One region of the Streptomyces sp. NPDC014995 genome, then DNA from elsewhere that is predicted to be linked to it. Evidence: riboswitches for the same ligand, from Rfam matches in the RefSeq annotation. Region 1 holds a riboswitch; the other holds the start of a gene.
The links. Region 1 has a riboswitch for cobalamin ahead of ACF1A1_RS14070 (ribonucleoside-diphosphate reductase subunit alpha). Riboswitches for the same ligand answer to the same signal wherever they lie in the genome.

Region 2: linked by a shared signal. The riboswitch ahead of ACF1A1_RS26075 (energy-coupling factor ABC transporter permease) and the one ahead of ACF1A1_RS14070 (ribonucleoside-diphosphate reductase subunit alpha) in region 1 are both predicted to bind cobalamin.

Annotation. Positions count from the first base shown of each region.
Region 1 is NZ_JBIBVX010000006.1:89,186-95,069, reverse strand. It holds gene ACF1A1_RS14080 (GlxA family transcriptional regulator) at 1-607, opposite strand, end outside; gene ACF1A1_RS14075 (ribonucleotide-diphosphate reductase subunit beta) at 818-1,831, opposite strand; gene ACF1A1_RS14070 (ribonucleoside-diphosphate reductase subunit alpha) at 1,831-4,224, opposite strand; cobalamin riboswitch at 4,347-4,506, opposite strand; gene ACF1A1_RS14065 (GNAT family N-acetyltransferase) at 4,524-5,030, opposite strand; gene mctP (monocarboxylate uptake permease MctP) at 5,128-5,884, opposite strand, start outside.
Region 2 is NZ_JBIBVX010000013.1:197,420-203,303, forward strand. It holds gene ACF1A1_RS26050 (DUF6766 family protein) at 1-387, shown strand, start outside; gene ACF1A1_RS26055 (amidohydrolase) at 404-1,591, opposite strand; gene ACF1A1_RS26060 (energy-coupling factor ABC transporter ATP-binding protein) at 1,675-2,532, opposite strand; gene cbiQ (cobalt ECF transporter T component CbiQ) at 2,529-3,278, opposite strand; gene ACF1A1_RS26070 (energy-coupling factor ABC transporter substrate-binding protein) at 3,285-3,749, opposite strand; gene ACF1A1_RS26075 (energy-coupling factor ABC transporter permease) at 3,746-4,447, opposite strand; cobalamin riboswitch at 4,477-4,660, opposite strand; gene ACF1A1_RS26080 (PP2C family protein-serine/threonine phosphatase) at 4,857-5,884, opposite strand, start outside.

The sequences.
Region 1 (5,884 bases):
CGATGTACTGGGCCTGACCGCCGTCCCGGTGCGGCGGGACGACCATCCGCCGGGCGATCCGGTTGGCGACCTCGGGTCCCTGCTCCTTGCGCACGAGGTGCAGACAGGCGTCGATGCCGGCGGCCGTGCCGGCGGAGGTGATCACCGGATCGTCGTCGACGTAGAGCACGTCGGGCTCGACGATCGTGCGCGGGTACCGCCGGGCCAGCTGCTCCGCGTGCCGCCAGTGCACCGCGCAGCGCCGCCCGTCCAGCAGCCCCGCCGCGCCCAGCACGAACACCCCGGAGCACACGCTGAGCACCCGCGTCCCCCGGTCCACGGCCCGGCACAGCGCGTCGAGCAGCTCGGGCGGGTACTCCCGCACCGCGTACGTGTCCCCGGCCGGCACGGCGATCAGGTCGGCGCTCTCCAGCCGCTCCAGACCGTGTTCCGTGCGCAGCGTGAAGCCCGCGGCGGCGGTCAGGGTCGGCCCCTCCGCCGAGGCGACCGCGAAGTCGTACACCGGCAGCCCCTCGTCGCTGCGGTCGATGCCGAACACCTCGCAGACCACGCCGAGTTCGAAGGGGTGCACGCCGTCCAGGAGGATCACGGCCACGTTCTTCAGCATGCCGCCAGTCTGCCCGGAAGTGGCAGGAAATTGAAGGTGCACGGCAGTCCTGCCACTGTCATGAGCGTCACGGGAACATGATGCTTACCTCATGAACGCACTCGGCACATACCTCACCGTCCTGGTCGTCTTCCTCCTCCTCACGGGTCCGGCGCTCGTGGGACTGGCCCGCGAGCGCCGGATCGACCGTCAGCTGCGGGAGGCGGGGACTCAGAAGTCCTCGTCCAGGTCGACCGTGCCCTCCACGGCGACCTGGTACGCCGACGGCCGGCGCTCGAAGAAGTTGGTCAGTTCCTGAACGCCCTGGAGCTCCATGAAGGAGAACGGGTTCTCCGAGCCGTACACCGGGGCGAAGCCGAGGCGCGTGAGGCGCTGGTCGGCGACGCACTCCAGGTACTGCCGCATCGACTCGGTGTTCATGCCCGGGAGGCCGTCACCGCACAGGTCGCGCGCGAACTGCAGCTCGGCCTCGACGGCCTCCCGCAGCATGTCCGTCACCTGCTCCTGGAGCCGGTCGTCGAAGAGGTCCGGCTCCTCCTTGCGGACGGTGTCGACCACGTCGAACGCGAAGCTCATGTGCATGGTCTCGTCGCGGAACACCCAGTTGGTGCCGGTGGCCAGGCCGTGCAGCAGACCCCGGCTGCGGAACCAGTAGACGTACGCGAAGGCACCGTAGAAGAACAGGCCCTCGATGCACGCGGCGAAGCAGATGAGGTTGAGCAGGAAGCGGCGGCGGTCGGCCCTGGTCTCCAGCCGGTCCAGCTTCTCCACCGAGTCCATCCAGCGGAAGCAGAACTCGGCCTTCTCGCGGATGGACGGGATGTTCTCGACCGCGGCGAAGGCGGCCGCGCGGTCCTCCGGATCGGGCAGGTAGGTGTCCAGCAGGGTCAGGTAGAACTGGACGTGCACGGCCTCCTCGAAGAGCTGTCGGCTCAGGTAGAGCCGGGCCTCGGGGGAGTTGATGTGCTTGTACAGCGTCAGCACCAGGTTGTTCGCGACGATCGAGTCGCCCGTCGCGAAGAACGCGACCAGGCGGCCGATCAGGTGCTGCTCGGCGGGCGTCAGCTTCGCGAGGTCGGCGACGTCCGAGTGGAGGTCGACCTCCTCCACGGTCCAGGTGTTCTTGATGGCGTCCCGGTAGCGCTCGTAGAAGTCCGGGTAGCGCATCGGGCGTAGAGTCAGCTCGAAGCCCGGGTCGAGCAGGTTCTTGGCGTTGCTGGTCATCACTGGCAGGCCTCGCAGGACTCGGGGTTTTCCAGGGAGCAGGCGACGGCCTCTTCGGAGGTCACCTGCTGTGCGGGGACGGTGGCTTGGGCCTGGGCGGCGCGGGCGATGCGGGTCGCCGGGCGCGAGCGCAGGTAGTACGTCGTCTTCAGGCCCGACTTCCAGGCGTACGCGTACATCGAGGAGAGCTTGCCGATGGTCGGCGTCTCCAGGAACAGGTTCAGGGACTGCGCCTGGTCCAGGTACGGGGTGCGGGCCGCCGCCATGTCGATCAGGCCGCGCTGCGGGATCTCCCAGGCGGTGCGGTACAGGGCCCGTACGTCCTCGGGGATCCACGTGAAGCCCTGCACCGAGCCGTTCGCGTCGCGCAGCGCCTCACGGGTGCGCGCGTCCCAGACGCCCAGCGCCTTCAGGTCCCGCACCAGGTAGGAGTTGACCTGGAGGAACTCGCCGGACAGCGTCTCGCGCTTGAACAGGTTGGACACCTGCGGCTCGATGCACTCGTACACGCCGGCGATCGACGCGATGGTGGCGGTCGGCGCGATGGCGAGGAGCAGGGAGTTGCGCATGCCGACGGCCGCGATGCGCTCGCGCAGGGCCGCCCAGCGCTCCGGCCAGGTGAACTCGACGCCGTAGTGGTCGGGGTGCAGGACGCCCCGGGCCGTACGGGTCCTGTCCCAGGCCGGCAGCGGGCCGCTGCGCTCGGCGAGGTCGGCGGAGGCCTCGTAGGCGGCGAGCATGATCCGCTCCGCGATACGGGTGGAGAGCGCCTTGGCCTCCGGCGAGTCGAAGGGCAGCCGCAGCTGGAAGAAGACGTCCTGCAGGCCCATCGCGCCGAGGCCGACGGGACGCCAGCGGGCGTTGGAGCGGCCCGCCTGCCCGGTCGGGTAGAAGTTGATGTCGACGACGCGGTCGAGGAAGGTCACGGCGGTACGGACGGTCTCGTCGAGCCGTTCCCAGTCGAGGTCGCCGGCCGCCCGGTCGACGAAGGCGCCCAGGTTGACCGAGCCGAGGTTGCAGACCGCCGTCTCCCCGTCGTCCGTGACCTCCAGGATCTCCGTGCAGAGGTTCGAGGAGTGGATGACGTGACCCGGCTCGGCCGTCTGGTTGGCCGTGCGGTTGGCGGCGTCCTTGAAGGTCATCCAGCCGTTGCCGGTCTGCGCGAGGGTGCGCATCATACGGCCGTACAGCTCGCGGGCCGGGAGGGTCTTCTTCGCGAGGCCCGCCTCCTCGGCCCCGCGGTAGGCCGCGTCGAACTCCTCGCCCCACAGGTCGACCAGCTCGGGCACGTCGGCCGGGGAGAAGAGGGACCACGGGCCGTCGGCGTCGACCCGGCGCATGAACTCGTCCGGGATCCAGTGCGCGAGGTTCAGGTTGTGCGTCCGGCGGGCGTCCTCACCGGTGTTGTCGCGCAGCTCCAGGAACTCCTCGATGTCGGAGTGCCAGGTCTCCAGGTAGACCGCGGCCGCGCCCTTGCGCCGCCCGCCCTGGTTCACGGCGGCGACCGAGGCGTCGAGGGTCTTCAGGAACGGGACGATGCCGTTGGAGTGCCCGTTGGTGCCGCGGATGAGGGAGCCGCGGGAGCGGATGCGCGAGAAGGAGAGCCCGATGCCGCCGGCGTGCTTCGAGAGGCGCGCGACCTGGTGGTAGCGGTCGTAGAGGGAGTCCAGCTCGTCCTTGGGGGAGTCGAGGAGGTAGCAGGACGACATCTGGGGGTGCCGGGTGCCGGAGTTGAAGAGCGTGGGGGAGGAGGGGAGGTAGTCGAGGCGGCTCATGAGCCCGTAGAGCGCGGCGACCTCGTCGACGGACCGGGCGCCCGTCTCCGCATCGGACACCGTGTTCTCGGCGAGCCCGGCGGCGACGCGCAGCAGGAAGTGCTGGGGGGTCTCGACGACCTTGCGGGTGATCGGGTGGCGCAGGAGGTAGCGGCTGTGGAGGGTGCGCAGACCGAAGTAGCCGAAGCGGTCGTCGGCGTGCGGGTCGACCAGGGCGTCGAGGCGGGCCGCGTGGACCCGGACGAACTCGGCGGTGCGATCCGCGATGAGGCCCTCGCGGTGGCCGACGGCGACGGACTCCGTGAAGGAGGTGACGCCCTGGGAGGCGGCCTCGGCGCGGATGCCGATCGTCAGCAGGCGGGCGGCCAGCCGGGAGTAGGCGGGGTCCTCGGAGATGAGGCCGGCGGCCGCCTCCGTGGCCAGCTCGCGCAGCTCCGTCTCGTCCGCCCGCGCGGACCGGCCGCGCAGGGCGGCGGCGGCGACCCGGCCGGGGTCGGCGTCGGGGAGGTCGGCGGTCAGCTCGGTCAGGGTTCGCAACAGCGCGGCTCCGGGACCGTCGTCCCCGGCCGGTGTCGTGGACGGTGCGGCTGAAGCCGGATCGGCTGGCGCGATGGTCACGTGGGGGCTCTCCCTCGCTCGGCGGGGGCCTGGCGGAGGGCAGGGGGCAGCACACGAGCGCGCACGGCGTCGCGTCCACCGGCCCACTCCACGAGGCCCGGACGTCAGGCACCCGGAACGGTCGGACCGGGCGCACTGTCGGCAGGTCCTCGGACTGAACAGGCGTGCGGAAACACGCAAGTACACCGTTGCGGGACAGTTCCGGATTCGCACCGGATTCCCCTGCGGCGACAGCGAGCATGAGCATACATCTTGTGCCGGGCTGCCGTGCTACCCCCAGATGTTGTGTCGCGGTGGCTTCACAGCGTCAACTTGTAGGTGAGCAGGGTGATGTCGTCCAGGTGCGGGAGGGGGTTCCAGTCCCGCTCGGGTGTGCGGACGAACCCCAGGCGTTCGTAGATGCGGTGAGCCGCGTGCATGGTCCGCTGGGTGGACAGGACGACGGCCGTGCAGCCGGGCGTGGACCGGGCCCGTTCGACGCAGAACCGGACCAGGGCCTCACCGGCGCCCCGGCCGCGCGTTTCGCGGGCGACGGCGAGCATCCGTATCTCGGCCTCGCCCGGGCCCGCGATGTCGGCCATCGGGCCGCCGGACGGTACGAAGGTGACGCCGCCGAGGATCCTGTCCCCCTCCGCGGCGACCAGGACGTCGGCTGCGGCGGCCCGTCCGGCCACGTCTCTCAGGTGGTGCAGGTACCCGTCGCTCTCGCCGAAGTCGAGCAGGCCGTCGTCGAGGTAGGCGCGGGCGGTGATGTCGCCGAGGACGACGTGTTCGGTGGGTTTCACTTCCCGGATGAGGATGTCCATGGGACGAGTGTGGACGACAACGGGCCGCCGTCGGTCCTGCTCGACGGCGGCCCGCTGCGGGTCGGGCTGGTCTCCGGCTCAGGTCACCAGGCCGGCGTCAGTGGCTCGTGCCCGCCGTGGCCGGCGGCAGTTCCACCTGGACGCCCGGGTCGCCGGCGTCCGCGGTGTAGTCCTCCGGGCTCGTCTCGTCGATGCCCTCCGGGGCCTTCAGCGCCTTCAGGACGAAGGTCAGGACGACCGTCACGACCAGGTTCAGGACGAACGCCGTCAGACCGATGTAGCCGATCTCGCCGATGCCGGGGATCTCCTTCGCCGAGCCGCCGAAGTGCTTCTGGGTGGGCGAGGCGACGCCGTACGCGGCCACCGTGCCGTACACCATGCCGACCGCCCAGCCCGCGAGCAGCGCCCAGCGGTGGAACCAGCGCGTGAACAGGCCGCCGACCAGGGCCGGGAAGGTCTGCAGGATCCAGATGCCGCCCAGGAGCTGGAAGTTGATGGCGACCGTCTTGTCCATCGTGAGGACGAAGGCCAGGGCGCCCACCTTCACCAGCAGGGAGACCAGCTTGGAGACGCGGGTCTCCTCCTTGGGCGTCGCGTCCGGCTTGATGAAGTCCTTGTAGATGTTGCGGGTGAAGAGGTTCGCGGCCGCGATGGACATGATCGCCGCCGGGACCAGCGCACCGATGCCGATCGCCGCGAAGGCCACGCCCGCGAACCAGGCCGGGAACATGTTCTCGAACAGCTGCGGGATCGCCAGCTGCCCGTTGGTGACCTTCACACCGGCCGCGATCGCCATGAAGCCCAGCAGGGCCAGCAGGCCGAGCATGAGGGAGTACAGCGGCAGGATGGTGGTG
Region 2 (5,884 bases), on a different contig from region 1:
CCCGAGTCCGACGAGGACCAACTGGTCGGCGACCACGCCAGGGAGGGCTCGCCCAAGTGGGCCGCGGCCTCCGGATGGCGGCGCACGGTGTACTCGAACTCCCTGCTGCTGGTCATGGGGACGATCTTCGTGCTGTCCTGGCTGGTGCAGTCGATCACCGGGGTCGCCGCCTACAACGAGCAGCGGCTGAGACGGCTTCAGGCCCCGGTCGGCTGGGCCGAGTACCTGGGCGCGGCGGACTTCTGGAACCGCACCCTGCAGAACTGGCAGTCCGAACTGCTCGCCGTCGCCTCGATGGCGGTGCTCTCGATCTACCTGCGGCAACGGGGCTCACCGGAGTCGAAGCCGGTCGGTTCCGCGCACAGCGCCACGGGCGTCGAGGGCTGACGCCGTTCCGGTCGGCTCAGCGCGGGGCGCCGACGGTTTCCCGGTGCCCGCTCCACGCCTCGGCCCGCAGACCCGCGTCGTACAGGACGTCCACCGCGGTGCACGCCAGGGCCTCCGTGGCGGCCGTCAGGACCCGCCGGGCCCGGTCGGAGGCGGCCGCGGCGGCGAACCCGGGTGTGTGGTCGGAGCCGTCCTCGTCCATGATCGCGACGAAGGGGTGGATGGCCGGCACCCGGGAACTGACGTTGCCGATGTCCGACGAGCCCAGGTACACACCGGGCGCGGGCGGCGTGAGGGCGATCCCGGCGCGGCCCAGGTGCGCGGCGAAGCGACCGGAGAGCGCCTCGCTGTCGCGGAAGTGCTCGTAGCGGACCGTGGCCCGCTCGACGGCGCACGTGGTGCCGGTGGCCTGCGCCACCCCCGCGGCGGCGGAACGCAGCTGCCCGGCCAGGTCGTCCAGGGCCTGTGTGGTCGCGGCGCGCAGGCCGAACAGGCCCTCCGCGTACTCGGGGACGATGTTCGTGGCCTTGCCGCCGTGCGTGATGATGCCCTGGACGTGGGAGGCCTCCGGCAGGCGCCGGCCGAGCGCGGCCAGCACGTTGAACAGTTCGACGAGGGCCGCGAGCGCGTCGACGCCCTCCGTGGGGTTGCCCGTCGGATGGGCGGCGCGGCCGTGGAAACCGACCCGGTACTGTTCCTGCGCCGTCAGCGGTGCGCGGGCCCAGTCGTACACCCCCGGATGGAACATGAGCGCGGCGTCCACGTCGTCGAAGACGCCCGCCTCCACCTCCCGGACCTTGCCCCCGCCGCCCTCCTCGGCCGGGCTGCCCACCGCCAGCACCGACCCGGCACCGGGCTCCACCACGGCGCGGGCGGCGAGCGCCGCCCCGAGGCCCGCGGCGGCGATCAGGTTGTGCCCGCAGGCGTGTCCGAGGCCGGGCAGCGCGTCGTACTCCAGCAGCAGCGCCACCGCGGGCCGCCCCTCGCCGGAGCGCGCGGTGAAGGCGGTCGGCATCCCCGCCACGTCCTGCCGCACGTCGAACCCGGCCCGGCGCAGTTCACCCGTGAGGAGCGTGGCCGCCCGCCGCTCGGCGAAGGCGTACTCGGGGTCGGCGTGCAGTGCCGACGCGATGTCCCAGAGCGCGTCGGCCCGCTCCGTGACCTCCTGGCGGATGCGACGGTACGTGGTGTCGGGGACAGACACACGCGCCTCCCGGGCGTCGGCGGACCTTCCTTCCGTGACACCGGGTTCCACCGGGCGCCGCGCCGACACGCGCGGGCCGGGGATCAGCCGTCGGCCGGTACCGGGGGAGCGGCGGGCGACGCCGTCAGGGCGGCCAGTTCGTCCGGGCTGCGGGGGCCGTCGTCCCCCTCGGCCAACAACCCCTGGGAACGCAGCAGTCGGGCGGCGGCGATGCCCCAGGGCAGCCGGAGTCCCGCCTGCCGGAGCAGGTCCGTGCGGGCCAGGGCCGTGGCCGCGGGGCCGGTGTGGGCGCCCGAGGGGGTGAGGAGGGCCGCGTCGTCGGCCCAGCGCAGGGCGAGGTCGACGTCGTGGGTGGCCATCACCACCGTCGTACCGGACGCGCGCAGGTCGTCGAGGGTGGCGAGGAGGCGTTCCTGGCCGTCGGGGTCGAGTCCGGCGGTCGGTTCGTCGAGGATCAGGACGCGGGGCCGCATCGCCACGGCGCCCGCGATCGCGGTCCGCTTGCGCTGGCCGTAGGAGAGCAGGTGGGTGGGGCGGTCGGCGAGGGCGGTGATGTCCAGGGCGGCCAGCGCCTCCGCCACCCGGGCCCGCACCTCGGCATCGGGCAGGCCGAGGTTCAACGGCCCGAACGACACGTCCTGCGCGACGGACGCGGCGAACAACTGGTCGTCCGGGTCCTGCACCACCAGCTGCACGGTCGTCCGCAGCCGGGTCAGCCCCTTGCGGTCGTACGCCACCGGGCGGCCCTCGACGGTCAGCTCACCGGTGCGCGGGCGCAGTCCGCCGCTGAGCAGCCGCATCAGTGTCGTCTTTCCGCTGCCGTTGCGGCCGAGGAGGGCGAGCGCGCGGCCCTCGCGTATCCCGAAGTCGAGGTCGTCGAGCACGGTCGGGCCGTCCTCGTAGGCGAAGGAGGCGCCTCGCAGGGCGACCAGCTCGCTCATGTCAGGGGCCTTTCCAGTACGAAGGTGAGGGCGGCCAGGGCCACCAGGAGCCCGGCGGCGGCCGCCGTGAAACGGGCGGAGACGCGGGCCTCGGGCACCAGGACGCGCAGGGTGCCGTCGTAGCCGCGTCCGGCGAGGCCGGTCTGGAGCCGCGCCGCCCGGTCGAAGGCCCGCACGAACGCGGTGGCCCCCAGGCCGGCCAGGGAACGCCACTCGGCCGCCCGGGAGGTGTGCCCGAGCCGGGCCGCCTGCGCCTCCCGGATCCGGCGCACGGAGTCCAGCAGCAGGAAGCTCATGCGGTACGTCACCAGGGCGACGTCGACGACCGGCGCGGGCACACCGGCCCGCACCAGGCGCGGCAGCAGGTCGGACATCGGAGTGGTGAACGCGAACAGCAGCACGCCGAGGGAGGCGGCCGACGAACGCAGCATCAACTCCCCGGCCCGCACGGCCCCGCCGTCGGCCAGGCTCACGAACCCGCCGGGACCGCCCACCTGGACGAGCAGTGTGACCGCGCCGGTCGCGCAGAACCCCAGCGGCACCCGGTAGGCGCGCCACAGCCGGCGGGCCGGCACCCCCGCCGGGCCCAGCAGCAGGGCGAGCGCCGCCACCAGCACCAGGGCCGCGCCCGGCCAGGGCGGCAGCGAGATCGCGAGCACGGTGAGGCCGAGTCCGAGTACGGCCTTGTCCACGGGATGACGGCGGCGCCAGCGACTGCTGTGCGCCGCCGCGTCGATCGGCAGCACGAGCGATCAGACCCGTCCCGTCGTGGACTTCTCGGTGTCCGGCGCGCTCTCCACGCGCTCCGGGCGCTCGGCGCCGTCCGGGCTTGCGGCGCCGTCGGGGCTTCCCGCGCCGTCGGGGCGCTCCGGGTCCGGGTCCCCCGCGGAGTCCTGGGCCTCCCAGCGCGCCCGCGCCCGCAGTTCGCCCTGACGCCGGCCCCGGCGCAGGCCGAAGTAGTAGGCGAGGACGCCCGCGCCCAGGGCCGCCTGGACGGAGAACAGCGCCGACTCGATCTCCCCGGACGGCGGTTCGTACAGGGGCGAGAACCACGGCTCGTAGTCCGGCTCGATCTCGGTGATCGCCGTCTCCGCCTCGCCGTCGGAGCCCGCGAACGGCTGCTCCTTGTGGTCGCCGAGGCCCAGGGCCAGCGGCAGCACGGCCAGCGCGACCACCACGGCCAGCAGCAGGACGTTGATCTTCGTGTTCCGGTTCATCGGGCCACCGCCTCCGTCCCGGTCGGCGCCGGCCGGCCGGCCACGAGCACGCCGAGCCGGGTCAGTTCGCCCTTGCTGGACTGCACCAAAAGCCGCATCACCAGCACCGTCAGGAGACCCTCGCTCACCGCGAGCGGGATCTGCGTGACGGCGAAGATGGAGCCGAACTTGCCGAGTGCGCCCAGGAACCCGCTGCTCGGGTCGGGGAACGCGAGCGCCAGCTGCACGCTCGTGACGCAGTAGGTGGACAGGTCGGCGACGAACGCGCCGAAGAACACCGCCACCATCAGCGGCACGGCGTACCGCCGCAGCAGCCGGTACATGCCGTAACCGGCCCACGGGCCGACGATCGCCATCGAGAAGACATTGGCGCCGAGCGTGGTCAGGCCGCCGTGGGCGAGCAGCAGCGCCTGGAACAGCAGGGTGATGGTGCCCAGCACCGCCATGATCGGCGGCCGGAAGAGGATGGCGCCCAGCCCGGTGCCGGTGGGGTGCGAACAACTCCCGGTCACCGAGGGCAGCTTGAGGGCGGACAGTACGAACGTGAAAGCCCCGGAGGCACCGAGGAGCAGGGTGCTCTCGGGGTGCTCCCGGACCTCGCGGCCCAGTGCGCGGACTCCGTGGACGACGAACGGCGCCGACGCGACGCCCCAGGCGACCGCGTGCACCGGAGGCAGAAAACCCTCGGCTATGTGCATGGCTCAGCAGACCCTCTCCAGCACCTCGTGGATGGTTGACGCGCCTTGGCCGGTCTCCTGGCTGACGGGTACCACCGCCCGTACTCCGCCTTCCCGGGTCCGAGGACCCAGTGGCTGCCCGCAAGGGCCGGAGCCGGACTTCCCGATCACAGTGGCGAGGGCCGCACCGGCATCACACCGGATTTCCCGTTCACCAAGGCGTGGTGACAGTAGTGCGCCGACCGGGGCGGTGACAAGCGGCAACGGGGGCGCGCGGGCGGCGGACGACGGCTCACACCCCGGCGCACGGGGGTCCCCCGGCGGGGCTCCGGGGGCCCCGGCGGCGCGGTCACCGGTGATCTCGACCACAGGAACACCCGCCGTTGGCCGAGCGGATCCGCGCCGTGGGGAGGCCGGGCCCACCGGGGGTTCAGCGGCCGCGCCAGTCCAGGCAGACCACCAGGGCGTCGTCGTCCGGGGCCCGTCGGCCGCGATGGCGCGGCAGCTCCCGCAGGACCGCGTGCGGGACCTCGGCGGCGGGCAGCAGACGCGTGGACAGGATCGCCCGGCCGAGGGCGGCGTCCCCGTACGCCTCGCCGCCGGGGGAGGTGACCGCGTGGACGCCGTCGCTGACGAAGACCAGGCGGTCGCCGGGCTCGATCCGGAACTCCTGCGCCACGTAGTCGGTCTCCTCGAACATGCCGAGCGGCAACTGGGCGTCGAAGTGGACCCGTTCCACGGTCCCCCTCCGCAGCCGCAGCAGCTGCGGGGAACCGGCGTCCACCACCTGGGCGCGCCCCGTGGCGAGTTCGACGTCGAGCATGAGGGCCGACAGGTAGCAGCGGCCCCCGTAGTGGGCGTGCACGGCCTGGTCGGCCAGGGCCGCCTGGTCGGCGAGGGGGATGCCGGCCCGCCGTGCGTTGCGCAGCGCGTTGACGGCCAGGTTCGTCAGCAGGGAGGCCTCGGTGCCCTCGCCCATGCCGTTGGCGACGTACAGCATCAGGTGGTCGGCCGTCGCAGACCAGTCGTAGGTGTCGCCGAAGACGCCGTAGGCGGGCTCCAGCTGGGCCCCCAGCTCGTACTCGGGGCGGGTGCTGGAGCGGCCCGGGAGCAGCTGCCACTGCATCTCGGCGGCCAGGGTGAGCCGGTCCCTACGTCTGGCCCGGACGTAGCGGTCGGTGTCCCGCTCGGCCACGATCAGCTCGCGCCCGAGCACCTGCGCGATCTCCGCCAGCTCCTCCCTGTCGGCGTCGGCCTGCTCCGGCAGGGTCACCGTCAGCACGCCGAGCCGGTCACCGCGCACGGTGACGGGCAGGTGGGCGCGCACCAGTCCGTCGCGGACGGGTTCCACGAACGGTTCCTGCGCGCCGAAGGCCCGGCCGGCCGGGCTGTCGTGCACCGCCACCGGTCCCCCGGACCGCGGCTGCTCGGACACCGGTTGCAGCACCGTCAGGCCGT